Regions from separate parts of the Micromonospora sp. CPM1 genome, predicted to be linked through region 1. Evidence: predicted binding sites of a transcription regulator. Region 1 holds the regulator's gene; the other holds the start of a gene.
What was found. Region 1 encodes HrcA, which represses chaperone genes, less so after heat shock. Its sites were predicted from a motif close to GGTTNGCACNCTCNNNNNGAGNGTGCNAACC; they were not measured.
Positions count from the first base shown of each region.

Region 2: a site for HrcA is predicted at 5,823-5,853, ahead of groES (co-chaperone GroES). Genes of this name have one in related genera too.

Region 1 covers NZ_JAMHIU010000033.1:27,894-42,193, forward strand. The annotation lists gene rpsT (30S ribosomal protein S20) at 274-540, opposite strand; gene M8C11_RS27645 (aminoglycoside phosphotransferase family protein) at 765-1,841, opposite strand; gene M8C11_RS27650 (DUF4240 domain-containing protein) at 1,840-2,376, shown strand; gene lepA (translation elongation factor 4) at 2,502-4,379, shown strand; gene M8C11_RS27660 (GlsB/YeaQ/YmgE family stress response membrane protein) at 4,603-4,887, shown strand; gene M8C11_RS27665 (extracellular solute-binding protein) at 5,112-6,404, shown strand; gene M8C11_RS27670 (carbohydrate ABC transporter permease) at 6,401-7,387, shown strand; gene M8C11_RS27675 (carbohydrate ABC transporter permease) at 7,384-8,217, shown strand; gene M8C11_RS27680 (hypothetical protein) at 8,233-9,093, opposite strand; gene M8C11_RS27685 (enoyl-CoA hydratase-related protein) at 9,206-9,991, opposite strand; gene hemW (radical SAM family heme chaperone HemW) at 10,011-11,234, shown strand; gene M8C11_RS30440 (DUF4870 domain-containing protein) at 11,274-11,918, opposite strand; gene hrcA (heat-inducible transcriptional repressor HrcA) at 12,151-13,173, shown strand; gene dnaJ (molecular chaperone DnaJ) at 13,247-14,300, shown strand, end outside.
Region 2 covers NZ_JAMHIU010000008.1:189,372-203,671, forward strand. The annotation lists gene M8C11_RS12465 (ROK family protein) at 1-524, opposite strand, end outside; gene M8C11_RS12470 (sugar ABC transporter permease) at 556-1,815, opposite strand; gene M8C11_RS12475 (ATP-binding cassette domain-containing protein) at 1,812-2,624, opposite strand; gene M8C11_RS12480 (sugar ABC transporter substrate-binding protein) at 2,688-3,791, opposite strand; gene ybaK (Cys-tRNA(Pro) deacylase) at 3,996-4,475, opposite strand; gene M8C11_RS12490 (methyltransferase domain-containing protein) at 4,532-5,731, opposite strand; gene groES (co-chaperone GroES) at 5,986-6,300, shown strand; gene groL (chaperonin GroEL) at 6,371-8,017, shown strand; gene M8C11_RS12505 (sulfite oxidase) at 8,141-9,859, shown strand; gene M8C11_RS12510 (WhiB family transcriptional regulator) at 10,048-10,431, opposite strand; gene M8C11_RS12515 (response regulator transcription factor) at 10,684-11,502, shown strand; gene M8C11_RS12520 (DUF5319 domain-containing protein) at 11,515-11,919, opposite strand; gene guaB (IMP dehydrogenase) at 12,117-13,679, shown strand; gene M8C11_RS12530 (GuaB3 family IMP dehydrogenase-related protein) at 13,710-14,300, shown strand, end outside.

The sequences.
Region 1 (14,300 bases):
CACACCAAAGCCGCCCGCCGCGCCTCCCGAGGTCCGCATCCTCCCGCCGACGTGATCACCGGCCAGCCGACCGCACATGCACCCAGTCCGGGCCACCGCTGCCCGTCGGCGGCACCGATCACCGCCGCAGATCTTGGTACGAAAGGGCCCCTATAGGGGCCGAAATCCTCCAAGATCTCCGCGCGCTGCGTCCGCTCCGTGGGGGAGTGCGGACAGGCGGAAGCCCCGCGGGCACAATGACCCCGGGGCTTCCGGTGGGATCTGTAGCGCTGGTCAGGCAGAGAACGAGGCGACGCGCTTGGCGATCGCCGACTTCCGGTTGGCCGCCTGGTTCGAGTGGATGACACCCTTGCTGGCAGCCTTGTCCAGCTTGCGGGTGGCCTCACGCATGAGCACGGTGGCCTTCTCGGTGTCGCCCGCCTCGGCAGCCTCGTGGAACTTCCGGATGGCGGTCTTCAGCGACGACTTGACCGACTTGTTACGCAGCCGGCGCTTCTCGTTCTGCCGGTTGCGCTTGATCTGGGACTTGATGTTCGCCACGCGACAGCCTCGTCTTGATAGCTCGGGTTGGTCTGCTTTCGCGCACGACGAGCATGCGTCATCGCCGCGCGAAAAGCCAGGCTACCAGGTCGGCCCCGTACGAGCCAAAACGCCTCCGCCCGGCCCGTCCGATCCCCACCACCAACCCGAAGCGGCGGGCCACTTCGGGGAGGTGGCGGGGTCAGGGCCCGTGGGATGCCGCCATCTCGCCGAACTGGTGTGGATCAAGGGGAAGGGGTGGGGTGTGCCCAGGACCAGCCCCGGCGCTCGGCCAGCCAGCCGAGTGCCTGCTCCCCGCTCCAGCGCTGGTGGGCGCGCAGGTGCGGGGAGGCGTTGGACGGCCCGGCCTCGGCGCCGGTCAGGAAGTACCCGGCCAGCGCGGCGAGCGTCACGTCCAGCGCGTCAGCGGGCGCCCCGGCCGCCGCCGGGTGGGCGGCGAACGCGGCGTCCGCGTCCAGGCCGCTGGCGTATGCGGTGAGCAGCAGCCCGGCCAGGTCGAACCAGGCCGGCCCGTGGCAGAGCCAGGGCCAGTCGCACAGCCAGGCCCGTCCGCCGGAGTCGATCAGGAGGTTGTCCACCCGCAGGTCGCCGTGGGCCAGCCCGGGTGCCGCGTCGGCGTACCCGGGCAGGCGCGACTCCAGCGCGACCAGCTCGGCCAGCGGCGCGCCGGCCGCCGGCTCGGGCAGCGGCTCGCGTCCGGCGGCCACCTCGCCCCACCAGAGGATGTCGTCGCGGGCCAGGTCCGCGAGGCGGGGGAGCCGGAGCGCGGCCAGCTCCGCGGGCGGTTCGGCGAGCGCGGCGGCGATCTCGGCGTACGTGGCGAGGGCGGCGTGCAGCTCGGCCGGCTCCCAGGGCAGCCGGGGGGTGTGCCCGTCGATCGCGTCGAGCGCGACCGCGTACCAGCCGGACTCGGTGAGCGCCCAGCGCGGCCGGGGCACCGGCAGGCCCGCCGGGAGCCGGGCCAGGATCACCGCCTCGTGGGCGTACCAGTCGACCAGGTGCCGTTGCCCGTGCAGTGCCGCCGCCTTGACGAACACGCGCTCGCCGGTAAGGCCGGTCAGTACGGCGGCGAAGCCGCTGGTGAACCCGCCGGCCGTCACCCGGACCGCCGCCGGTTCGCCGCCGATCCGGGCGGCCAGCGCGTCCCGCAGCCCGGCCGGCAGGTCGGCCCAGCCGGGCCGGACGGCTGTCGACCCGTACGGAACCGGCGGTAGGGAGATCGCGCGCACCGCTCCATGCTGCCGCACCGGCGGTGCGCGGCGAACCGGCGCGTCGGTGGGCTCTGCCAGACTGCCCGTCATGAGGACCGAGGAGTTCTGGCAGTTGATCGACGACGCCCGCGCGGGTGCCGGGGGAGAGCCCGACGCGGTCGCCGCCCGGGCGGTCGCGCTGCTGGCCGAGCGCGACCCGGAGGAGATCGTCGGGTACGCCCACCACCAGCGGCGGGTGCTCGCCGCCTCCTACAAGGTCGACCTCTGGGGCGCGGCCTACCTCATCAACGGGGGCGCCTCGGACGACGGCTTCGAATACTTCCGGGGCTGGCTGATGACCCAGGGGCGGGCGGTGTTCGCGCGGGCGGTCGGCGACCCCGACGCGCTGGCCGAGCTGCCGCAGGTGCGTGCCGCGGCGCTCAGCGGCGAGGAGTTCGAGTGCGAGGAGATGCTGGCGGTGCCGTGGGACGCGTACCGGAAGGCCACCGCGTCCGACCTGCCGGCCGAGCGTGACCCGGTTCCGGTGCCCGACCTCAACGACTTCTGGGACTTCGACGACGAGGAGGAGGCCCGCCGCCGCCTGCCGAGGCTGGCCGCCCTGTTCGTCGAGCCACCCGTGGAATAGCGGAGCCACCCGTGGAATAGCGGTGGAGTGAAGGGGGAGTCCGGGCGCGCCCCGGGCGACGTGGGACCATGGAGGGGGCCGGCGGCGCGCCGGCCGCTCACGTCAGCCGACCAGAACGGACCGCTGTGCCACCGACGCTCGATCCCGGCGCGAACGCTCCTGGTGCCACCGACCCGGCGCGCATCCGGAACTTCTGCATCATCGCCCACATCGACCACGGGAAGTCGACCCTGGCCGACCGGATGTTGCAGCTCACCGGTGTGGTCGACCCGCGGCAGATGCGCGCGCAGTACCTGGACCGGATGGACATCGAGCGCGAGCGCGGCATCACCATCAAGAGCCAGGCCGTGCGGATGCCGTGGACGATCCGCGAGGGCGACCGGGCCGGCGAGACCGCCGTGCTCAACATGATCGACACCCCGGGCCACGTGGACTTCACCTACGAGGTGTCCCGTTCGCTGGCCGCCTGCGAGGGCGCGATCCTGCTCGTCGACGCCGCGCAGGGCATCGAGGCGCAGACGCTGGCCAACCTCTACCTGGCGCTCGAGAACGACCTGCACATCATCCCGGTGCTCAACAAGATCGACCTGCCGGCCGCCCAGCCGGAGAAGTACGCCGAGGAGCTGGCCCACCTGATCGGCGGCGACCCGGCGGACTGCATCAAGGTCTCCGGCAAGACCGGCGAGGGCGTGCCCTACCTGCTGGACGAGATCGTCCGCCAGTTCGTGCCGCCGGTGGGCGACGCCGCGGCTCCGGCCCGCGCGATGATCTTCGACTCGGTGTACGACGTCTACCGGGGCGTGGTCACGTACGTCCGGGTGATCGACGGCCGGATCTCCGCCCGGGACCGGATCAAGATGATGTCCACCGGCGCGGTCCACGAGCTGCTGGAGATCGGCGTCATCTCGCCGGAGATGGTGAAGGCCGACGCGCTCGGCGTCGGCGAGGTGGGTTACCTGATCACCGGCGTGAAGGACGTGCGCCAGTCCCGGGTGGGTGACACCGTCACCATCAACAACAACCCGGCCAAGGAGGCGCTCGGCGGCTACAAGGATCCGAAGCCGATGGTCTACTCGGGTCTCTATCCGATCGACGGCTCGGACTACCCGAACCTGCGCGAGGCGCTGGACAAGCTCAAGCTCAACGACGCGGCGCTCACGTACGAGCCGGAGACCTCCGGCGCGCTGGGCTTCGGCTTCCGCTGCGGCTTCCTCGGCCTGCTGCACCTGGAGATCATCCGGGAGCGGCTGGAGCGGGAGTTCAACCTCGACCTGATCTCCACCGCCCCGAACGTGGTCTACCGGGCCATCCAGGAGGACGGCGAGGAGATCGTGGTCACCAACCCGAGCGAGTACCCGACCGGCAAGATCGCCGAGGTGTACGAGCCGACCGTGCGGGCGACGGTGCTGACCCCGAACGACTACGTCGGCGCGGTGATGGAGCTGTGCCAGGGCCGCCGGGGCAGCCTGCTCGGCATGGACTACCTCTCCGCCGACCGGGTGGAGCTGCGCTACACGCTGCCGCTGGCCGAGATCATCTTCGACTTCTTCGACCAGCTCAAGAGCCGCACCAAGGGGTACGCCTCGCTGGACTACGAGCCCTCCGGCGAGCAGGCGTCCGACCTGGTCAAGGTCGACATCCTGCTGCACGGCGAGCCGGTCGACGCGTTCAGCGCGATCGTGCACAAGGACAAGGCGTACACGTACGGCACGACGATCGCGGCGAAGCTGCGCTCGCTGATCCCGCGCCAGCAGTTCGAGGTGCCGATCCAGGCGGCCATCGGCAGCCGGGTGATCGCCCGGGAGACCATCCGCGCGATCCGCAAGGACGTGCTCGCCAAGTGCTACGGCGGTGACATCAGCCGGAAGCGCAAGCTGCTGGAGAAGCAGAAGGAGGGCAAGAAGCGGATGAAGATGGTGGGCCGGGTGGAGGTTCCTCAGGAGGCGTTCATCGCGGCGCTGTCGTCCGACTCCGGCGACGGCAAGCCCGCCGGCAAGAAGTAACGGTCAGGCTCCACGAACCGGCCGGCGTCCTGTCCCCAGGGCGCCGGCCGGTTCGCGTACCCAGGAAATTTTCAGCCTCTGGCAGCGCTCCCACCTGCGGGTTCGTCCCGGTCGGGGGAGCGGCGGTCGATGCCGCCGGTTTCGGTTTTCGATGCGTCGGGCACTTAGCGGGCACGACAGCAAACGCACACAGAACGTGCGAAATCGCTTAGGAGGACCGACCGTGGAGTTCACCGTCTGGGGCATCATCACCGCGCTCGTCGTGGGTCTGATCGTCGGCGCGCTGGGCCGGCTGGTCGTGCCGGGCCGGCAGAACATGCCGATGTGGCTGCACATGCTGATCGGCGTCGGCGCCGCGCTTCTGGGCACGATCGTGGCCCGGGCCTCCGGCTTCGCCGAGACCGCCGGCATCGACTGGCGCGAGCTGCTGCTGCAGGTGCTCTTCGCCGCGATCGGCGTGGCCCTGGTGGCCGGTATCGGCCGTCGCCGCAGCGTCTCGCGCTACTGACCCCGCACCACGCGCCTCGACGGGCGCCCGGCCTCACCGGCCGGGCGCCCGTCGGCGTACGTGGGGCCCTGAACTGCCCGGACGGCATCGATGTCGGCCGGGCCTCCGGCTGCGATACGGTCGCCTGTGCCCTCCGTCACGAACACCCCCTGTTGTAAAGGAAATTTTCCTACTAAGGTGCGGCGGAGAAGGTTAGTGCCAAACGGCCCTGAGGGAGATATGGCGTGAACAGGTGGAAGCGGCTGGCTCCGGTCACCGCCATCGTGGCGTCGGCCGCGTTGGTGCTGACCGCGTGCGGTGGCTCCGGCGACGACGACAAGGCCGCCGACAACAGCAAGCTCACTGTGTGGATGATGGGTGAGGGCGGCGACGCCCAGACCACGTTCCTCGACAGCGTCGAGGCGGAGTTCAAGAAGAAGCACCCCGAGACCGACGTCGTGGTGCAGTACATCCCCTGGCTCGAGGCGCCGAAGAAGTTCCAGGCCGCGCTCGCCGGTGGCGAGGGCCCGGACGTCACCGAGCTGGGCAACACCGAGACCCAGGGCTGGGCCGCACAGGAGGCCCTGGCCGACGTCTCGGACAAGTTCAACGGCTGGTCCGAGGGCAAGGACATCCTGCCCGACCTGGTCAAGAACGCCCAGCTCGACGGCAAGCAGTACGGCGTGCCGTGGTACGCCGGCGTGCGCGCCGTCTACTACCGCACCGACTGGTTCGCCGAGGCCGGCGTGAAGCCGCCGACGACCTGGGACGAGATGGTCGCCGCGGCGAAGGCCGTGCAGGCCAAGAAGCCCGGCACCTACGGCATCGCCCTGCCCGGCAACTCCGAGCTGCCGTTCTACTCCTTCCTCTGGGGTGCCGGCGCGGAGATCGCCACCAAGGAGGGCGACAGCTGGAAGTCCGGCTACAACACGCCCGAGGCGCAGAAGGCGGTCAAGTTCTGGACCGACCTGGTGACCGTGCACAAGGTCGCCCCGCCGGCCGCGGCCGGGTGGAACGAGGTCGACGCCCGCACCCAGTTCGCCACCGGCAAGGCCGCCATGGCGTTCGCCGGTAGCTGGCAGGGCGGCGCGATGAAGAAGGACAACCCCGACATCGAGAAGGTGTGGGGCACGTTCCCGATCCCCGGCCCGGACGGCAAGCCCGCCCCGGCGTTCGCCGGCGGATCCGACATCGCCATCTGGAAGGACAGCGAGCGGCAGGCGCTGGCCTGGGACTACATGACCGTGCTGCTGAGCAAGCAGAAGGACAAGGAGTTCGCCAGCAGCCTCGGCTTCTTCCCGGTCTACCAGGACCTGGTCAGCAGCGGCGACTACGCGAACGACAAGGTGATGGCCGCGTTCGCCACCGCCATCCAGAACACCAAGCTGACCCCGCTCACCCCGAAGTGGGTCGAGGTCAGCCGCACCAAGACGGTGACCCAGGCGATGAACAGCTCGGTCATCAAGGGCCAGAAGACGGTCGAGAAGGCCACCGCCGACGCGGCCACCGAGATGGAAAGCATCCTCAACGCCAAGTGACCACGCTGACCGAGGCCACCGGCGAGGCCGCCGCGCGGGAGACCCCCGCGCGGCGGCGCCGTCGCCGGGTGGACCACCTTCCGTACCTGCTCCTGCTGCCCTGCCTGGCGATCATCGCCGTGTTGCTGCTCTGGCCGCTCGGCCAGGTCGTGTGGATGTCCTTCCACAAGCTGGACAGCGTCCGGCAGCTACGCGGCGACCGCGAGTGGCCGTGGGTCGGCCTGGCCAACTACGCGCAGATCCTCGGCGACCCGTTCTTCCGTACGGTGCTGCGCAACACCGTGCTGTTCGCGCTCGCCAACGTGGCGCTCACGATGATCCTCGGCACGCTGGTCGGGCTGCTGCTCAACCGCCTGGGCAAGAAGATGGCCACGTTCGTGGCGAGCTGCGTGATGCTCGCCTGGGCCACCCCGGCGCTGACCGGCACGATCGTCTGGAAGTGGATCTTCGACGACACCAGCGGCCTGGTCACCTGGCTGTTCAACAAGCTCCCGGACGGGCTGTCCACGGCGCTGTTCGGGCGCAGCGACTGGACCGGGTACGGCTGGTTCAACGACCCGCTGCTGTTCTTCGCCATCCTGACGCTCGTGGTGGTCTGGCACTCGTTCCCGTTCATCGCGGTGAGCGTCCTGGCCGGGCTCAAGAGCGTGCCGACGGAGCTGCAGGAGGCGGCCCGCGTCGACGGCGCCGGGCCGTGGAAGGTGTTCTGGTCGGTCACGTTCCCCGTGCTGCGGCCGGTCTTCGGCATCCTCGTGGTGCTCTCCACGATCTGGGACTTCAAGGTCTTCACCCAGCAGTTCGTGCTGGCCGGCGGCACCCAGGACCGGTCGACGTTCATGCTGTCGATCTACTCGTACGCGGAGGCGTTCTCGCCGCCGCCCAAGTACGGCCTCGGCTCCGCCATCGCCGTCATCCTCACCGTGATCCTGCTCGTGGTGACCGCCCTGTACGTCCGCATGGTGCTGCGGCAGGAGGACGAATGATGAAGAAGATCGCCCTCAACGGCGCGGGCCTGCTGGTCGCGCTCTTCGCCGCGTTCCCGGTCTACTGGATGGTGGCGACCTCGCTGAAGCCCAACCGGGAGATCTTCTCGTCCACCCCCCGGCCGGTGCCGGCGGAGCCGACGCTGGAGCACTACCGGGAGATCCTCACCGGCAACCTGATCCCGGGCGTCACGTTCGCCGACTTCTTCCTCAACAGCGCGCTCGTCGCGCTGGCGACGGTGCTGCTGAGCGGGCTGGTCGCGCTGCTCGCCGCGACCGCCGTGGCCCGGTTCCGGTTCAAGCTGCGCACCACGTTCCTGATCATGCTGCTGGTGGTGCAGATGATCCCGCTGGAGGCGCTGGTCATCCCGCTGTTCCTGATGATCCAGCGGCTCGGCCTCTACAACACGCTGCCCAGCCTGATCCTCACGTACCTCGGTTTCTCGCTGCCGTTCGCGGTCTGGATGCTGCGCGGCTTCGTCGCCGCGGTGCCCAAGGAACTGGAGGAGGCCGCCGCCATCGACGGCGCCAGCCGGGCCCAGACGTTCCGCAAGGTGCTGTTCCCGCTCGTCGCGCCCGGCCTGGTCGCCACCAGCATCTTCTCGTTCATCACCGCGTGGAACGAACTGATCTTCGCGCTGACGTTCATCAACGATCAGCAGAAGTACACGCTGCCGGTCGCGATGACGTTCTTCTTCGGCCGGGACGACACCGCCTGGGGCTCGGTCATGGCCGCGTCCACGCTGTTCACCCTGCCGGTGATCGTCTTCTTCCTGCTGGTGCAGCGCCGGATGGTCTCCGGCCTGGTGGCGGGAGCGGTCAAGGGCTGACCCGGCGGGCGCCGGTCAGGCCGCGGCGAACACCTCGGCGCGCACCTCGGTGGTCGGATCGCCCTTCACCCGGGCCCAGGAGCCCTGCTCGGCGGTCCACTCCAGGTTGCCGAAGCGGACCTTCTTCACGCCGTGGTCGTCGGCGTGCGAGACGAGCCAGTGCGCGTACCGCCAGCCGTTGCGGTCGTCGCCGGCCGGCACGGTGAGCGCGGTCAGGTCGGTCGCCGTGGCCAGCCGGGGCAGCCCCCAGTCCAGCGACAGGCTCTCCAGCACGGCGCTGGCGGCGGCCGGGCCGCGCATCGTCGGCGGCGAGCCGACCGTGCAGGCCACCGCGCCGGTCGCGTGGCCGAGCAACGCGCGGGTGAGGACCTCCGACTCGTCCGCCCACTTCTGGTACGCCTCGGGGAACGCCGAGCGCTGCACCCGCTGGGCGGCGTCGGTGATCCGCATCCGCTCCCAGCCCTTGACCTTCTTCAGCGCGGCGTAGAACTTGTTCGCCGCGTACCGCGGGTCCTGGATCTCCTCCGGGGTGCCCCAGCCCTGGCTCGGGCGCTGCTGGAACAGGCCGAGCGAGTCGCGGTCGCCGTGGGCGATGTTGCGCAGGTGCGACTCCTGGTACGCGGTCGCCAGCGCCACCACCACCGCCCGCTCGGGCATCCGGCGCTGCATCCCGATGGCCGCGATGGTGGCCGCGTTCGCCATCTGGTCGGCGCCGAGCACCACCTCGCCGTCCGCCTTCACGGTGCAGGTCCGGCTGGCCAGGGGCAGCCGCAGGTGCTCGCCGAACTGCTTGGTGACGACGTAGACCGCGAGCAGTGCCAGCACGCACACCGCCACCCCAGATGCCACGATCGCCGCTCGCGTCCGCACCCGCACCCCCTGTCCCGACAGTCCGACAAGCGTACGTCCCACCCGCCACGGCGGCTCTCGGCCGACCGGCGGGCCCCACGTCGGCCGCAGGTGGCTCACGCGGGGCCCGCCGCGAACCTCAGTCTTCGGCGGGTACCCAGGCGGCGGGACGCTTCTCCCGGAACGCCATCACGCCCTCGCGCCCCTCGTCGGAGAGGAAGTACCCGGTCGACAGCGCGGCCAACTCGGCGATCTCGGCCCGCAGGTCCGGCCCGGCGGGCCGGCGCAGCAGCTCCTTCGCCCCGGCCAGCGCCCCGGGGGCGCCCTTGACCAGCGAGGCGCAGTAGCGCTCGACGGCGGCGTCCAGCTCGTCGGCCGGCACCGCGGCGGTGACCAGGCCGATCTCGGCGGCCCGGCGGCCGTCGAACGTGTCGCCGGTCAGGTACAGCTCGGCGGCGGCCCGCTGACCCAGCCGGGGCAGCACGGTCGCCGAGATCACCGCCGGGATCACCCCGATCCGCACCTCGGTGAACGCGAACGTCGCCTCCTGCGCGCAGACCGCCAGGTCGGCGGCGGCGATCAGGCCCAGCCCGCCGGCCCGGGCCGGCCCGGCCACCTTCGCCACCACCGGCTTCGGGCACTCTCGCACCGCGACGAGCACGTCGCCGAGCATCCCGGCGGGCACCGTCCCGCTGGCGTACGCGGCGGCTGTCTCCTTCAGGTCGGCGCCGGAGCAGAAGACCGGGCCGGTGTGGTCGAGCACGATCGCGCGTACCGCGTCGTCGGCGACCGCGCCGGCCAGCCCGGCCAGCAGCTCGGTCATCAGGGGCGTGGAGAGCGCGTTGCGATTGTGCGGGCTGTCCAGGGTGAGGGTGGTCACCCCACGGGCCGTGGCGACTCGCACGAGAGCGTCCGGAGAGGTCATGCCGGGCACACTAGTGGCCATGCCCGGCGTCCTTCCAGAAGGCGAACCCGTCCCGCGCGACGGATCGCTGCCCGCCACCGCCACTCGCGCCGTCGGCGCGCGCGGCTTCGGCGTGTACGTCCACGTGCCGTTCTGCGCCAGCCGGTGCGGTTACTGCGACTTCAACACGTACACCGCGTCGGAGCTGGGCGGCGGGGCGAGCCGGGAGACGTACGCCGACTCCGTGCTGGCCGAGCTGGAGCTGGCCGCCCGGGTGCTGGGCGACTCGCCGCCGCCCCGGGTCGACACCGTCTTCGTCGGCGGCGGCACGCCCACCCTGCTGCCCGCCGACGACCTGGCCCGGATCCTCGACGGCATCGACCGCGTCTGGGGGCTGGCCGCCGACGCCGAGGTGACCACCGAGGCCAACCCCGAGTCGGTGAGCCCGGAGTCGCTCAAGACGCTGCGAGCCGCCGGGTACACCCGGATCTCGCTGGGCATGCAGTCCGCCGCACCGGGCGTGCTCGCGGTGCTCGACCGGCGGCACAGCGCGGGCCGGGCCACCGCCGCCGCGCTGGAGGCGCGCGACGCCGGGTTCGAGCACGTGAACCTGGACCTGATCTACGGCACGCCGGGCGAGACGGCCGAGGACTTCGCCGCCTCGCTGGCCCAGGTGGTCGACGCGGGCGTGGACCACGTCAGCGCGTACGCCCTGATCGTGGAGGACGGCACCCGGCTGGCCGCGCGGATGCGCCGCGGCGAGCTGCCGTACCCCTCCGACGACGTGGCGGCGGACCGCTACCTGGCCGCGGAGGCCGCGCTCGGCGAGGCCGGATTCTCCTGGTACGAGGTGTCGAACTGGGCCCGCTCGGCGGCGGCCCGGTGCCGGCACAACCTGCTCTACTGGGCCAGCGCCGACTGGTGGGGTCTGGGCCCGGGAGCGCACAGCCACGTCGGCGGCGTGCGCTGGTGGAACGTCAAGCACCCGAGCGCGTACGCGGCGCGCCTGGCCGAGGGCGCCTCGCCCGCGCTGGCCCGGGAACGGCTCACCGCTGACGAGCAGCACATGGAGGACGTGATGCTGCGGGTGCGGCTCGCCTCCGGCCTGCCGCTGGACGTGCTGGACGCCGCCGGCCGGGCGGGCGCCGAGCGGGCCCGGGACGCCGGGCTGCTCGACGCCGGGGCGTACGCGCGGGGGCTGGTGGTGCTGACGCTGCGCGGCCGGCTGCTGGCCGACGCGGTGGTACGCGACCTGCTGCCGTGACCGGGGCCGGCCGGCCGCCCCCTCGGCCGGCCGGCGGAGTCACTTGGTGAAGCTGTAGCTCATCGGGTAGCGGTAGAGCACGCCGTCGTTCGCCTTGACCCCGCCGATGATCCCGAAGATCAGCGGCACCAGCCAGACCAGCATCGGGACGAAGAACAGGATCCCGCAGGTGATGATCGTGATCACCCAGGCGAGCACGCTGGCGATGGCCCAGGTGATCTGGAAGTTCAGCGCCGCGACGGCGTGCGCGCGGACCGCCGGCGACTGCTGGCCCCGGCTCATCAGCGCGATGAGCGGAGCGACCCAGCCGAGCAGGCCACCGCCGACGATGACGCCCGCGGCGCCACCGAAGTGCGACACCAGCGCCCAGGTCTTCTCGTCGTTGTTGGCGTACGCGGCGGGGCCGTATCCGCCACCGGCGGGGTAGCCGGCGCCGTAGCCCGGCGTGCCGCCCGGCGGGGGGTAACCACCGGGGGGCGGGTAGCCGCCCGGCGGAGGTTGGCCGCCCGGAGGCGGGTAGCCACCCGGGGGCGGATAGTCACCGGGCGGGGGATAGCCGCCCGCGCCCGGCGCGCCGGACAGTGGAGCGGTCGGCGGTTCACCGGCCGGCGAGCCGTAGGGCGCCGACGGGTCGGGCTGGGGGCCGGAGTCCCCTGCCCCGGGAGGGCGAGGAGGTTCTGTCATGGTCGCCACGGTAGGTGCACCGGGCAACCCGCACCAGAGCGACACAGACCGACGATGACCGGCTGTTCGGCCCTGGTGGGCCGTGCTGTGTGGCGGGCCGCACCGCAGGTCCGTCAGGCGATCATCGCATCGGCGGGGGTGCCGACGTAGACTGGCACTCGCTACAGTCGAGTGCCAGCCGCCCGGCGGATGCCGCGCGCCGGCCGGACCGAGGTGCGTCAGGAGGTGGGGAATGGGTCTCGACGACCGCAAACTCGCCGTGCTGCGCGCCATCGTCGAGGACTACGTCGCCACGCAGGAGCCGGTCGGCAGCAAGGCCCTGGTCGAGCGGCACCAGCTCGGCGTCTCGCCGGCCACGGTGCGTAACGACATGGCGGTGCTGGAGGAGGAGGGCTACATCCGGCAGCCGCACACCAGCGCCGGCCGGGTGCCCACCGACCGCGGCTACCGCCTCTTCGTCGACCGGCTCTCCCGGGTCAAGCCGCTCAGCCCGGCCGAGCGCCGGGCGATCGAGCGCTTCCTGGTCGGCGCCGTCGACCTGGACGACGTGGTGCACCGTACGGTCCGGCTGCTCGCCCAGCTCACCCGGCAGGTCGCCGTGGTGCAGTACCCGAGCCTGGCCCGCTCCAAGGTGCGCCACCTGGAGCTGGTGCCGATCTCCACCACCCGGCTGATGGTCGTCATGATCGCCGACACCGGCCGGGTCGAGCAGCGGCTGGTGGAGCTGCCCGCCCCGGTGCCCGCCGACGACGTGACCGACCTGCGCCGGCTGGTGAACGAGAAGCTCGTCGGCAGCCAGCTCGCCGAGACGCCGCCGCTGGTGCAGGCGCTCGTCGACGAGTCAGCGCCGCATCTGCGCCCGGCCATGACCACGCTCTCCACCGTGCTGCTGGAGACGCTCGTGGAACGGCACGAGGAGCGCCTCGCGCTGGCCGGCCAGGCCAACCTCACCCGGGGTGGCCTGCTCGACTTCCAGGGTTCGCTGCGGCCCATCCTGGAGGCGCTCGAAGAAGAGGTCGTGCTGCTCAAGCTGATCGGCGAGACCGAGCCGAGCACCACCCGGGTGCTCATCGGCGACGAGAACGAATACGACAACCTGCGGGCCGCCTCGGTGGTCAGCACCGGCTACGGACCGGGCAGCACGATCGTCGGCGGACTCGGCGTGCTCGGGCCGACCCGGATGGACTACCCCGGCAATATCGCCATGGTGAGGGCCGTGGCACGCTACGTGGGCGAACTGCTGGCCCAGAACTGACAAGTCAGGGCCGACGGCCGGTTCCGGCCGACGACCGGAGCGACGCGAGACGAACATGAGGACACCTAACGCAGTGGCCAGGGACTACTACGGCATTCTCGGCGTGAGCCGGGACGCCTCCGACGACGAGATCAAGCGCGCCTACCGCAAGCTGGCGCGGCAGTTCCACCCGGACGTCAATCCGGACCCGGAGGCCCAGGAGAAGTTCAAGGACATCAACGCCGCGTACGAGGTCCTCTCGGACGACCGGAAGCGGCAGATCGTCGACCTGGGCGGCGACCCGCTCGCCCCGGGCGGCGGTGGCGCGGGCGGTCCCGGCGGCCCGGGCGGCGCCGGTCCGTTCGTCGGCTTCCAGGACATCATGGACGCGTTCTTCGGCGGCGCCGCGGGCGGCAGCCGGGGCCCGCGTCCGCGTACCCGCCCCGGCGCGGACGCGATCCTGCGCCTGGAACTGGACCTCAACGAGACCGCGTTCGGCGTCGAGGCGCCGATCACCGTCGACACCGCGGTGCTCTGCACCACCTGCTCCGGCGCCGGCACCGCCGCCGGCACCCACCTGGCCACCTGCGAGGCGTGCGGCGGCCGCGGCGAGGTGCAGTCGGTGCAGCGGACCTTCCTCGGTCAGGTGGTCTCGGCCCGCCCGTGCACCGTCTGCCAGGGCTACGGCACCACCATCCCGCACCCCTGCCCGACCTGCGCCGGCGACGGCCGGGTGCGTACCCGCCGCTCGCTGACCGTCAAGATCCCGGCCGGGGTCGAGGACGGCATGCGGATCCGCCTGGCCCAGCAGGGCGAGGTCGGCCCGGGCGGCGGCACCGCCGGCGACCTCTACGTCGAGATCCACGAGCGGCCGCACGACGTCTACTCCCGCAAGGGCGACGACCTGCACTGCCGGGTGACGGTGCCGATGACCGCCGCCGCGCTCGGTACCCGGCTGACCATCAAGACGCTGGACAGCGAGGAGACGGTCGACGTCAAGCCCGGCACCCAGCCCGGCAGCACGCTGCGGCTGCGCGCCCGGGGCGTACCGCACCTGCGCGGCACCGGCCGGGGCGACCTCTACGTGCACCTGGACGTGCGTACCCCGACCAAGCTCGACGCCGACCAGGAGCGGATGCTGCGCGACT
Region 2 (14,300 bases), on a different contig from region 1:
CCGATCGGCTCGTCCACCCAGCCGGTGGTCGGGCTGAGCCGGACCAGACCGTCCTCCCGGCGGACCATGCCGCAGACCGCCAGCCCGGCGCCCACGCAGACCGCGTCCGCCGGCACCGACTGGTGCATCTCCTTGACCGCGCCCGCGAGCAGCGGGGCGGCCTCCCCGGCGACCAGGTTGCGCGGCCGGTCCATCTCCCGGCGGTCGAGCACCTCACCGCCGAGCCCGACCCGCGCGGCCCGCAGCCGGTCCACCTCGACGCTGTACGCGTACGCGTAGACCCGTTCCGACTCGGGCCGGACGACGAGTGACGGTCGTCCGGCCCGGCCGGTCTCCTTCGGCGTCCCCTCGCTGACCAGACCGGCGCCGGCCAGGTCCGCGGTCAGCGCGCCGATGGTGCTGCGGTTGAGTCCGAGCGCGGTGGTCAGTTCGGCGCGGGTGGTGGCCCCGTGAACGTGTACGTAGCGGAGCAATGCGCCCAGGTTCTGCCGACGGATCTCGTCCTGACTGGGGCCCGCGCGCATTGCCACTGCCATGGTGTTTCCGTACCCCTGATCAGCGGTTGCCGGTGGCGGCGGCCCGCCGACGCGACAGCGCGTCGATCGTCGCCGCGGCGAGCAGCACCACGCCGGTGACCACGTACTTCACGCCCGAGCTGTATCCCATCAGTCCCATACCGTTGTCGATGACCGCGACCACCGCGCCACCGAGCACGGCGTCGAGGATCCGGCCCTTGCCGCCGAAGAGGCTGGTGCCGCCGATCACCGCCGCGCCGACGGCGTAGAGCAGTACGTTACTGCCCCCGGTGTTGGGGTCGACGGAGTTGCCCCTGCTGGCGGCCACGATGCCGCCGATGGCGGCCATCGAGGAGCAGATGACGAAGACGGAGATGCGGATGCGGTCGACGTTGATGCCGGCCCGGCGGGCCGCCTCGGCGTTGCCGCCGACCGCGTAGATGTGCCGCCCGTAGCTGGTGCGCTGGAGCACGAACGTCCAGACGATCAGCAGCACCGCGATGATCGGCACCACGATCGGCACGCCCTTGAGCGAGGTGATCAGCACGTTGCGGCTGCGCTCCAGGTTGAGCACGTAGACAGCGACGCCGAGGATCACCGCGAGGCCGGCGATCCGGGCGGCGACCACCGCGATCGGGTCGGTGAGCAGGCCGCGGGCGGCCCGGTTGCGGTACCGCAGCAACTGCACGGCCGCGTACCCGGCGACTGCCACCGCGGCCAGCGCCCAGCCCAGCGCGGGGGTGAGGTTGCGGTTGGCGATCGCGACGAGCACGTCGTCGCGGATCGCGATGTTGGCGCCCTCGTCCATCAGCGTCAGCACGACGCCCTGGAAGGCCAGGAACCCGGCGAGCGTGACCACGAAGGACGGGATGCCGACCTTGGCGACCAGCAGGCCCAGCACGGTGCCGATGACCACGCCGGTGACGACGGCGGCGAGCACCGCCACGTACCAGGGGTAGCCGAGCACGGTGACCACATTGGCCAGGATCGCGGCGCAGACGCCGCTGGCGAAGCCGGCGGAGAGGTCGATCTCGCCGAGCAGCAGGACGAAGACCAGGCCCATGGCGATGAGCGTGACGGCCGCGCCCTGGGTGAACAGGTTCGCCAGGTTGCCGGCGGTGAAGAACGACGGGCGGGCGATCGAGAAGCCCACCGCCAGCGCCACGAGCATGACCACAGCGGGCAGCGCGCCGATGTCGCCGCCGCGTACCCGGCGCCAGTAGTTGTTCACGTGGCTGCTCATGGTCGGTGTCGGTGTGACACCGGCCGGGCCTTCCTTCTTCACGACGATGGCGGTCATCGGACGGCTCCTGGAGTGGTGTCGGCGGGCGCGGCGCCGTTGCCGCCCGGCTCGCCGGTGAGGCCGAGGCTGCCGGAGCGGCCGGCGGTGATCAGCTCGACCACCTGCGAGTGGGTGATGTCGGTGGTCTTCACCTGAGCGACCATCTGGCCGAGGTAGAGCGCGGCGATCCGGTCGGAGACGGCGAAGACGTCGTTCATGTTGTGCGAGATGAGCACCACGGCCAGGCCGTTGTCGGCCAGCCGGCGCACCAGCTCCAGCACCTGGGCGGTCTGCGCGACGCCGAGCGCGGCGGTCGGCTCGTCCAGGATGACGAGCCTGCTGTTCCAGAGCACGGCCTTGGCGATGGCGACGGTCTGCCGCTGGCCGCCGGAGAGGCTGGCCACGTGCTGGCGCAGCGACTTCACGGTGCGCACGCTCAGGCCGGCGAGCGTCTCGGCGGCCATCTGCTCCATGGTCGGCTCGTCGAGCACGATGCCGCTGCGCTTCTCCCGGCCGAGGAACATGTTCTGCACGATGTCGAGGTTGTCGCAGAGCGCGAGGTCCTGGTAGACGACCTCGATCCCGAGCGCGGCGGCGTCGCGGGGGCTGTTGATGGTCACCGGCCTGCCGTCGAAGAGGAACTCGCCGGCGTCGGTGGGGTGGATGCCGCTGATGCACTTGACCAGGGTCGACTTGCCGGCGCCGTTGTCGCCGACGAGCGCGGTCACCTCGCCGGGGTGCGCGGCGAAGGCGACGTCGCGGAGCACCTGGACGGGACCGAAGCTCTTGTCGATCCCGCGTAGCTCCAGCAGGGGGGTTGCGGACACGGGGTTCTCCTTTGGGCGGAGGGAGGTCTCGGATCCCGTCCGGCGCCGCCTGAGGCGGGTGGGTCAGCTCACGCCGGCGTCGGTGCAGAGCTTCGCGAAGGCACCGGTGCAGAGCTCTTCCTTGGTGACGTAGCCGTCGGCCACCACGTCCTTGACGTTGTCCTTGTAGATGGCCTTGGGCTCGAGCAGCACGGCCGGCACGTCCCGGTTGCCCTCCGGGTCCTTGACCGTCTGGCCGGTGTCCTTCTTCTCGCCCTTGGCGAGCGCGATGGCCAGCTCGGCGGCGGCGTCCGCCTCCTTCTTGACCGCCTTGTAGACGGTCATGCACTGGTCACCGGCGAGGATGTTCTGCAGGCCCTCCTTGGTGGCGTCCTGACCGGTCACCGGGACCTTGCCGTTGAGCTTGTTCTTCTTCAGCACCGAGATGGCCGCGTTGCCGAGACCGTCGTTGGCGGCGAGCACGCCGTCGATCTTGCCGCCGGCCTTGGTCATCTGCTGCTCGAAGATCGTGGCGGCCTGCGCGTTGTCCCAGGCCGGCACCGGGTCGTCGGCGACCTTGGTGTATTCCTTCGAGTCGAACTTCGGCTTGAGCACCGAGTCGTACCCGTTCTTGAACAGGGTGGCGTTGTTGTCGGTCGGCGAGCCGTTGAGGTACGAGATCGACGGGTTCTTGACGCCCTTGTCGGTCAGGCACTTGCTCAGGCCCTCGCCCTGGAGCTTGCCGACCGCCTCGTTGTCGAAGCTGACGTAGTACTGGGCGGAGCCGCCCAGGGTCAGCCGGTCGTAGTCGATGGTCGCGACGCCCTGCGACTTGGCCTTGTCGAGCACGGCCTTGCCGGTGCCGGAGTCCAGGTTGACGATCATCAGGACGTTGACGCCGCTGGTGATCATCTGGTCGGCGATGGTCTGGAACGCGGTCTTGTCGTTCTGCGCGTTCTGGATGTCGGACTCGACGCCGGCCGCGTCGAACGCCGCCTTGAGGTACTTGCGGTCCGCGCCCTCCCAGCGGGCGGAGGACTTGCTGTCCGGCAGGATCACGCCGATCTTCGGCTTCTTGGCGTTGGAGCCGCCGGCCTCGTCGGAAGAACCGCCGTTGTCACCGCATGCGGCCATGCTGCCGGTCGCGAGAAGACCGACGGCCGCGAAGGTGAGGAAGCCCTTGCGCATGTGCAGGGTCCTTTCGGAGGTGGGGGAGTGGTGATGTTTTGTTGTGTCCGGCAACGTATTCCCCGTTTCCCATGCGCCGCAAGACTGCCGAGGTCAGAAGTTTGTTGGCGGCGGTAACAATTCAGCAACGCGGTTGTCACCCACGGGACACCACCGGGAGAGCGCGTTCCGGGAACGCTCCCACACGTACCGTCACGACCCCGCTCAGATGGCGGCGATCGATGCCGTCGTCGCCCCGGTGAGCGCAACCAGATCCGTCGGCGCGAGCTGCACCTGCAACCCCCGGCGACCCGCCGAGACGTACACCGTCGGATGCGCCAGCGCCGAGGCGTCGATGACCGTCGGTAGCCGCTTGCGCTGCCCGAGCGGGCTGATGCCGCCGCGGACGTACCCGGTCGCCCGCTCGGCGGTCGCCCGGTCCGCCATGGTGGCCCGCTTGCCGCCGGCCGCGGCGGCGAGCGCCTTCAGGTCCAGCTCGCCGGTCACCGGCACCACCGCCACCGTCAGCCCGCCGTCGACCTCGGTGACGAGCGACTTGAACACGCGCTCCGGCGCCACCCCGAGCGCGGTCGCCACGAGCGCGCCGTAGTTCGGCGCGTCCGGCGACACGTCGTAGGTGTGGGTGCTGTGGGCGATCTTCCGCTTGCTCAGCAACGCGATCGCCGGAGTGCCGGGGCCCGCCATGGGCGTCAAGCTAGCCCGGCTGTCGGCCGACCGCGAGCCGAAACCGCGCGCCGGGGTCAGCCGCCGGCCGGAACCGGCCGGCAGACGAGCACCGTGGGGTCGCCGGCCACCCGGGTCAGCGCCAGACCGGCCGCCTCGTCGCCGGACAGTCGCAGGTCGCGGCGCAGCTTCTCCGGCTCCAGCGCCGACCCGCGCTTACGGATTTCGACCCGGCCGACCCGCCGCTCCCGGAGCAGGGCGCGCAGCCGCTTGAGCGAGAACGGAAGCACGTCGGTGATCTCCAGACAGCGGGCGAACGGGGTGGGCCGGGCCTGGTCGCCGTACAGGTAGGCGATCGACGGGTCGGCGAGCGTGGCGTCGAGGTCGGCGGCCAGCTCGGCGACCAGGTGCGCGCGCACCACAGCCGGATCCGGGTCGTAGAGGAACCGCCGGACCGGTCCCACCGGCGCCTCCTGCGCGCCCGTGCCGGTGAGGAGCGACACCGCGTCGTCGCGCTCGCGCAGCACCGTGGCGCGGCGCGGGACCTCGGCCAGCTCGCCGCACCACAGCGCCGCCTCGACCAGGTCGCCGTCCACGCTCACCCACTCCGCCTCGGCGCCGCCCGGGATGAGCGCGTGGTCCAGCCCGGGCGCCACCTTCACCACCGTGCGCGGCACCCGCGCGGCCAGGCCGGTGACGAAGTCCCACGGCGGCGAGTAGGCATTCGGGTCGAAGACGCGCCGCCCGGTGCCCGCCCGCCGCCGGGCCGGATCGCAGAACACCGCGTCCACCCCGGTCACGTCGAACGCCGTGGCGTCACCACAGGAGACCGTCACCAGATCGGCGAGCCCGGCCGCCTCGGCGTTCGCGGCGGCCATCGTGGCGGTCACCGGGTCGGCCTCCACCGCGTACACCCGGATGCCGGCGCGGGCCGCGGCGAGCGCGTCGGCCCCCAGGCCGCACCCCAGGTCGGCCAGCGTGGTCACGCCCGCGGCGCGCAGCCGTGCCGCGCGCCGGTCGGCGACCACGCGGCGGGTCGCCTGCTCCAGCCCCGCCCGGGTGAGGAACATCCCGGCCGCCGCCGCGCCGAACTTGCCGGCCGCCCGGCGGCGCAGCTCGGCCTGGGTGAGCGCCGCCGCCGCGAGCCCGCCGGGAAGGCCGGCCGAGCGCAGCGCGGCCGCCGCCGCCAGCGGGTCGCCGCCGGCCACCCGCTCGGCCGCGGCGAGCGCCGCCGACCCCTCGGGGGTACGCAGTGCGGCGAGCTGGTCGAGATCCACGCGCTCATTCTCCCGGCCCGGTTCCGGCGCGACACGGAGGGCGACGCGTTGGCACTCTCCTTGACGGAGTGCTAGCCGAGGAATAACCTGCGATTAGCACTCTCACCCTGAGGGTGCCAACACCCGAGCCTCGTGCCCGGGGGTTGAGCGCCAGGCGGACCGGCACCCGCGACGACGGCCCCGCCCGGTGGCATGTGGCAGATTGACGCTGGTCGGCATGCCGGCCGGCAACGACACCAAGTACCCGGGAGGGTATGCCCGTGACTACCGCGACCAAGGTTGCGATCAAGCCGCTCGAGGACCGCATCGTGGTCCAGGCGAACGAGGCCGAGACCACCACCGCCTCGGGCATCGTGATCCCCGACACCGCCAAGGAGAAGCCGCAGGAGGGCACCGTCCTCGCTGTCGGCCCGGGCCGGATCGACGACAAGGGCAACCGCGTGCCGATCGACGTGAAGGTCGGCGACACCGTCCTCTACTCGAAGTACGGCGGCACCGAGGTCAAGTACGCCGGCGAGGAGTACCTGGTGCTCTCCGCCCGCGACGTCCTCGCGGTCATCGAGAAGTAAGCAACCGATCAGTGTCGTTGCCCCGGTCCGGCTCGCCGGGCCGGGGCAACGTCGCTTCGAAGGGATACTGATGGCGAAGATCCTCAGCTTCTCGGACGACGCCCGGCACCTGCTCGAGCACGGTGTCAACGCCCTCGCGGACGCGGTGAAGGTCACCCTCGGCCCGCGCGGGCGCAACGTCGTCCTGGACAAGAAGTTCGGTGCGCCCACGATCACCAACGACGGCGTGACCATCGCCAAGGAGATCGAGCTCACCAACCCGTACGAGAACCTCGGCGCGCAGCTGGTCAAGGAGGTGGCGACCAAGACCAACGACGTCGCCGGCGACGGGACCACCACCGCCACCGTGCTGGCCCAGGCCATGGTCCGCGAGGGCCTGCGCAACGTGGCCGCCGGCACCAACCCGATCGGCCTGAAGCGGGGCATCGACGCGGCGGCCGCCAAGGTCTCCGAGGCGCTGCTCGGCAAGGCCGTCGAGGTCGCCGGCAAGGAGTCGATCGCGCACGTCGCGACCGTCTCCGCGCAGGACGCCGCCATCGGCGAGCTGATCGCCGAGGCGATGGAGAAGGTCGGCCGCGACGGCGTCATCACCGTCGAGGAGGGCTCCGCGCTCACCACCGAGCTGGAGGTGACCGAGGGTCTGCAGTTCGACAAGGGCTTCATCTCGCCGAACTTCGTCACCGACCTGGAGGCGCAGGAGGCGGTCCTGGAGGACCCGTACATCCTGATCACCACCCAGAAGATCTCGGCGATCGAGGAGCTGCTGCCGCTGCTGGAGAAGGTCCTCCAGAACAACAAGCCGCTGCTCATCGTCGCCGAGGACGTCGAGGGCCAGGCCCTGTCCACGCTCGTGGTCAACGCGCTGCGCAAGACCGTCAAGGTCTGCGCCGTCAAGGCCCCCGGCTTCGGCGACCGCCGCAAGGCGATGCTCCAGGACATGGCGATCCTGACCGGCGCCGAGCTGGTCGCCCCGGAGCTGGGCTACAAGCTCGACCAGGTCGGCCTGGAGGTGCTCGGCACCGCCCGCCGCGTCGTGGTCGACAAGGAGAACACCACTGTCGTCGACGGTGGCGGGCAGGCCTCCGAGGTCGCCGACCGGGTCGCGCAGATCCGCAAGGAGATCGAGGCCTCCGACTCCGAGTGGGACCGGGAGAAGCTGGCCGAGCGGCTGGCGAAGCTCTCCGGCGGCATCGCCGTGATCAAGGTCGGCGCGGCCACCGAGGTCGAGATGAAGGAGCGCAAGCACCGCATCGAGGACGCCATCGCCGCGACCAAGGCCGCGGTCGAGGAGGGTACGGTCCCGGGTGGCGGCGCCGCCCTGGCCCAGATCCTGCCGGTGCTCGACGACGACCTGGGCTTCACCGGTGACGAGAAGGTCGGCGTCTCGATCGTGCGCAAGGCGCTCGTCGAGCCGCTGCGCTGGATCGCGCAGAACGCCGGCCACGACGGCTACGTGGTGGTGGAGAAGGTCGTCGGCCAGGACTGGGGCAACGGCCTCGACGCCGCCACCGGCGAGTACGTCGACCTGGCCAAGTCCGGCATCATCGACCCGGTGAAGGTGACCCGCAACGCGGTCAGCAACGCCGCCTCGATCGCCGGCCTGCTGCTCACCACCGAGAGCCTCGTGGTGGAGAAGCCGGCCGAGCCGGAGCCGGCCGCCGCCGGTGGGCACGGCCACTCGCACGGTCACGGCCACCAGCACGGCCCGGGCTTCTGACCCGAAGAGCACGCCCGACGTCAGGGCACACCGCCGACCCGGTGGTGTGCCCTGACGCGTATCTGCTTACGGAACGCTGACGACATTGGCAGCCGGCCCGGCGGGTCGACCAGACTGGACGCCGTGAGCACCCTCTCCCGCCGCCGCGCGGCGACGGCCGGTGTCGTCGCCACCGTGGTGGCCCTCGGCACCGCCGAACCCGTGGCGGTCCTGACCGGTCCCCGGTCCGCTCCGCTCGTCGCCGTCGGCGGACTCGTCGTCGACCTGGTCCCCGAGCCGCTCAAGCAGTTCGCCATCGACGTCTTCGGCACGTACGACAAGATCGCCCTGCTGGTGGGGACCGCGCTGCTGCTGGCCGCCTTCGGGGCGCTGCTCGGCCTGACGGCGGCCCGGCGGCTGGTGCTCGGCCTGGCCGGGGTCGCCGCGTTCACGGTGCTCGGCGTCGCCGCCGCGCTGACCCGGGCCGGCGCCAACGCGTTCGACGCGCTGCCCGCCCTGGTCGGCGGCGGACTCGGCGCGCTGACGCTCTGGGCCTTCGTGGCCGGGCCGCTGAGCGCCGATCCGGCGCGCCGGGAGCGGTCCGGGCGGGATCGGTTCGACGCGGTGCGACGCGACCGGGCCGGGACCGATCCGGCGGAGCGCGGGACGGAGCCGGCGGACGGTGACCGGGCACCCCGCGCCACGCCGCCGTCCGCGCCGCCCCCGGCGGTCGCCGCGCTCGCCCGCGAGGGGGAGACCCCCGGCGGCTGGGAGCCGGTCCGGCACGACGACGACGCGGAGTCGCGGCGGCGGTTCCTGCGTGGCGCCGGGCTGCTCACCGGCGCGGCGGCGGTGGCCGGGCTGGGCGGGCACTGGCTGGCCGGCCGGCGCGGCGTGTCGGCGGCCCGGGAGGCGGTGACGCTGCCCGCCCCGGCCGCCCCCGCACCGCAGGTGCCGGCCGGAGCGGACCTGTCGCTGCCCCGGCTCGCGCCGTACGTCACGCCGAACCGGGAGTTCTACCGGATCGACACCGCGCTCGTGGTGCCGCAGGTCGATCCGGCCACCTGGCGGCTGCGCATCCACGGTCGGGTACGCAACCCGATCGAGCTGAGCTTCGACGACCTGTTGGCCCGCCCGATGGTCGAGCGGTACGTGACGCTCGCCTGCGTCTCCAACGAGGTGGGCGGCGACCTGATCGGCAACGCGCGGTGGCTCGGCGTGCCGATCGGGGAACTGCTCGACGAGGCCGGCCCGGAGGACGGCGCGGACCAGGTGGTCGGCCGCGCGGTGGACGGCTGGACCTGCGGCACGCCGACGTCGGTGCTGCGCGACGGGCGGGACGCGCTGCTCGCGGTCGGCATGAACGGCGAGCCGCTGCCGATCGAACACGGTTTCCCGGTGCGGATGGTGGTGCCCGGCCTCTACGGGTACGTGTCGGCCTGCAAGTGGCTCACCGAGCTGGAGCTGACCAGCTTCGCCGACTTCGACGCGTACTGGGTGCCGCGCGGCTGGTCCGCGCAGGGCCCGATCAAGACGCAGTCCCGGATCGACACGCCCCGGCCCCGCAGCCGCCCGGCCGCCGGCCCGGTGACGGTGGCGGGCGTGGCGTGGGCGCAGCACCGTGGCATCCGCCGCGTCGAGGTACGCGCCGACGGCGGCCCGTGGCAGGAGGCGACGCTCGCCCCGGCGGTGTCGGCGGACACCTGGGTGCAGTGGTCCTGGCGGTGGGACGCGACGCCGGGCGAGCACACGCTCCAGGTCCGGGCGACCGACACGGCGGGCGAGACCCAGACGGAACAGCGCGCCCCGGTCGCCCCCGACGGCGCGACGGGATGGCACACCGTAAGAGTCACCGTCGCCTGACCACCAACCGCCGCGTGGCGGCATCATCTCCTTGATCAACACCAGCTCCCCGAAGTGGTGGCATCAGAGGCTCCGCGATATGGCCACTTCGCCGAGCTGGTGTTGATCACGCGGGGGCGGGCCGGGGCGGGACGACACGACGCCGCGCCCCGGGGTCCGGGGCGCGGCGTCGGGGGTAGTGGAGCCGGTCAGGCGACCTTGCGCTGGTCCGGCACGGCGGTGTTGTGCGGGCGGCCGAGGCGCGCCTCCAGCCGGGCGATGTCCACCCGGGTCTGCCGGCGGTCGGCCAGGTCCTCCCAGCCGAGCGCGAGCAGCCGCAGCCGCTCGGACTCGCTGAACCCGCCCCAGACGCCGTACGGCTCGCGCACGGAGAGCGCGTGCGCGGCGCACTCGGCGCGCACCGGGCAGGCGCGGCAGACGGACTTGGCGCCCATCTCGCGGCGGAGCCGGGAGGAGCCGCGCTCGCCGTCCGGGTGGAAGAACTGCGCGCTGTCGCGGCCACGGCAGGCCCCGAGCCGCTGCCAGTCCCAGAGCTCGTCGATCGGTCCAGGCAGCCTACGTACGTTCGACATCAGCACCCCTCCTCCCGCGCGGCACCGCGGAGAATGTTCGTGGCCAGCTACCGGGCGGCGGTCCGCGCGGGATGCCGGTTCCGGATGAACCCCTCGGTACCCGAGCGGTCCGCGCCTCACACATCTGTGATCGAAAACCTCGGACACTCGGCGGCATATGCCCCATCTGTCGGAAAAGTTCGGATGATTGCCCGGAACCCCCTCCCGACCCCACCTCCGCATGGTCTGCTCTGAGTCGGAGAGGAGACCACTGTGCGTAGTGTTCTTGTGTGCGTTCGGACACCATTGGCGGCCCAGCATCTGACCTCCGCGGCGGCGCGGCTCGGGCTGTCCGGCGTCGTCCGGACGGCCGTCTCCGATCCGGAGGTGATGTTGCGGCTCGCCGAGCGTCCGGTGGACGTGGTGCTCGCCGACACCGCCCTGACCCGGCCGGACAGCGCCGGCTTCGTCCGGCGGGTGCTCGCCCGCGCCCCGCAGGCGGCGGTGCTGCTGCTCGGCGCCGAGGAGTCGGAGTCGGCGGCGGCCACCATCAGCGCCGGGGCGCGCGGGCTGATCCAGAACGCCGACCACGACCTGACCAGCGCGGTCGCCAAGGCGCTGCTGCTGCTCTCCGCCCCCGGCCGGAGCAACCGGCACCGGGTGGCGGACACCGCCCGGGACGCGGCGGCGGTCGGCGGGCCGACCCGGTCGGCGGCGCCGGGGCGTACCCAGGGTGGGCCCGGCTGGCCGGCGCCGGCCCCGGTGGACGCCGCGGGCCTGCCCACGGTGGTGCCCGTGCAACGGGGCGAGGACCCGGACGACCCGGCGGCGGCCGACGGCGCGGAGGCGCCCCGGACGGGCGCGGCCCAGCGGCCGGCGCGGACGCCGCGCAGCGCGATCGGGCTGACCGAGCGGGAGCTTCAGGTGCTGCTCGGCATGGCCGAGGGCAAGAGCAACGCGGAGATCGGGCGGGAGCTGTTCGTCTCCGAGGACACGGTCAAGACGCACGCCCGGCGGCTGTTCCGCAAGCTCGGCGCGCGCGACCGGGCGCACGCCGTGGCGGCCGGATTCCGGGCCGGCCTGGTCGCCTGACCCCGGCGGGAGTCACTCCGACGCGGAGTCGTCGGTGCCCTCGGTGAGGGTGTCGTGCACGCCGTCGGCGTAGCCGCGGGCGTAGTCCCAGCTCACGTAGTGGTCCGGGTCCGGGTCGTAGGCCGGCTCGTGCACCCGGGGACGCCCCGAGTTGAGCAGGTGGCGCAGGTTGCCGCGCAGCAGGTCCCAGTCGAAGTAGTGCGGCTCGCGGCAGTCCTCGCACTCGATCACCAGGCCGCGCACGCCGATCGGCTGGAGCAACGCCTGGTAGATCTCCAGATCGGCGAGATCCTCCAGGACGTCCTGGCGCTCGACCTCGGTCAGCGGGTCGAGCGCGTCGTCGTCGCCGGGATCGTGCAGGCCGGCAGCCGGATCGGCCGGGTCGCCGTTGAACGGGTCGATGGGCTCGTCGTGCACCCCCTCACCGTAGACCCCGAGCCGCCGGAAAGCCCGCCCCAGCCCGTGCTGTGGCCCGGCCTACCCTCGGGCCCGCCGCTGCCCGGGCCGGGACGGGTAGGTGGGTACGATGAGGCGACGCGCCGTCACCAGGCGCCTGCCGGTGCCCCCGCGCGCCGCCTCGCTGCAGCCCGTTCGACCAGCTCAGGGGAGCAATCGTGGAGAATTCGCCCAGCACCGAGATCCCGGCCGGCACCGACGGCGGGGAGCTGGGTGGTCATCTGCCCGAGCTGCCGGCCGGTTCGGCCCGGGTGGTGCCGCTCGGGCTGACCTTCGACGACGTACTGCTCCAGCCGGGCGAGTCGGACGTCGTGCCCAGCCGCGTCAACACCCGCACCCGCCTCACCCGCAACATCGAGCTGACCGTGCCGCTGCTGTCCAGCGCGATGGACACGGTCACCGAGGCGCGGATGGCGATCGCCATGGCCCGCCAGGGCGGCATCGGCGTGCTGCACCGCAACCTCTCCGTCGAGGACCAGGCGCTCCAGGTCGACCTGGTGAAGCGCTCCGAGTCCGGCATGATCACCAACCCGGTGACCGCCAGCCCGGACGACACGCTGCGCGAGGTCGACGCGCTCTGCGGGCGCTACCGCATCTCCGGCGTGCCGGTGGTGGACGGGCAGGGCCAGCTGGTCGGCATCGTCACCAACCGCGACATGCGGTTCGTCTCCGACCCGGCCACGCCGGTGCGCGAGATCATGACCCGCACCCCGCTGATCACCGCCCCGGTCGGCGTGAGCAAGGACGACGCGCTCGGCCTGCTGCGCCAACACAAGATCGAGAAGCTGCCGATCGTGGACGCGGGCGGCAAGCTGCGCGGCCTGATCACCGTGAAGGACTTCACCAAGAGCGAGCAGTACCCGAACGCCACCAAGGACGACGCGGGCCGGCTCCGGGTCGCCGCAGCGGTAGGCGTGGGCGAGGACGGCTACAAGCGGGCCCGCGCGCTCGTCGACGCCGGCGTGGACGTCGTCATCGTGGACACCGCACACGGCCACCAGCGGGCCGTGCTGGAGATGGTCGCCCGGCTCAAGCGGGACGTCACCATCGACATCGTGGGCGGCAACATCGCCACGTACGCGGGCGCGAAGGCGCTCGTCGAGGCCGGCGCGGACGGCGTGAAGGTGGGCGTCGGCCCGGGCGCCATCTGCACCACCCGGATCGTCGCCGGGGTCGGCGTACCCCAGATCACCGCGATCATGGAGGCGGCCCGCGCCGCCCGCCCGGCCGGCGTGCCGGTGATCGGCGACGGCGGCATTCAATACTCCGGCGACATCGCCAAGGCCCTGGTGGCCGGCGCCGACACGGTGATGCTCGGCAGCCTGCTCGCCGGCTGCGAGGAGAGCCCCGGTGAGCTGATCTTCATCAACGGCAAGCAGTACAAGGCGTACCGGGGGATGGGCTCGCTCGGGGCGATGCAGTCGCGCGGCCAGGGCAAGTCCTACTCCAAGGACCGCTACTTCCAGCAGGACGTGCTCGCCGAGGACAAGCTGGTCCCGGAGGGCGTCGAGGGTCAGGTGCCCTACCGGGGTCCGCTGTCCGCCGTCGCCCACCAGCTCACCGGCGGGCTGCGCGCCGCGATGGGGTACGTGGGCGCGGAGAGCATCCCGGAGCTGCACCGGCGTGGCCAGCTCATCCGGATCACCGCGGCCGGGCTCAAGGAGAGCCACCCGCACGACATCCAGATGACCGTCGAGGCGCCCAACTACCACTCCCGCTGACCCACCACCCCCAACCACCTGGAGTCCCCCATGCGTGACGTGGTCGAGATCGGGCTGGGCAAGACCGCGCAGCGCGGCTACCACCTGGACGACATCGCCATCGTGCCGAGCCGCCGCACCCGGGACGTCGACGACGTCTCCACCGCGTGGCAGCTCGACGCGTACCAGTTCGGCATCCCGTGCGTCGCGCACCCCTCGGACGCGACCATGAGCCCCGCCTCGGCGGTCCGGCTCGGCCAGCTCGGCGGCCTCGGCGTGCTCAACGTCGAGGGCCTCTGGACCCGGTACGAGAACCCGGTCAAGATCCTGGAGGAGCTGGCCGGACTCGGCGAGGACGCGCGGGCGACCAAGCGCCTCCAGGAGGTCTACGCCGAGCCGATCCGGCCCGACCTGATCGCCGAGCGGGTACGCGAGCTGCGCGAGGGCGGCGGCACGGTGGCGGTGCGGGTCTCCCCGCAGCACACCCTGGCGCTGGCCCCGGTGATCCTCGACGCCGGCGTGGACATCCTGGTCATCCAGGGCACGCTGGTCTCGGCCGAGCACGTCTCCACCACCGACGAGCCGCTGAACCTCAAGGAGTTCATCGCCGACCTGGACCTGCCGGTCGTCGTGGGTGGCTGC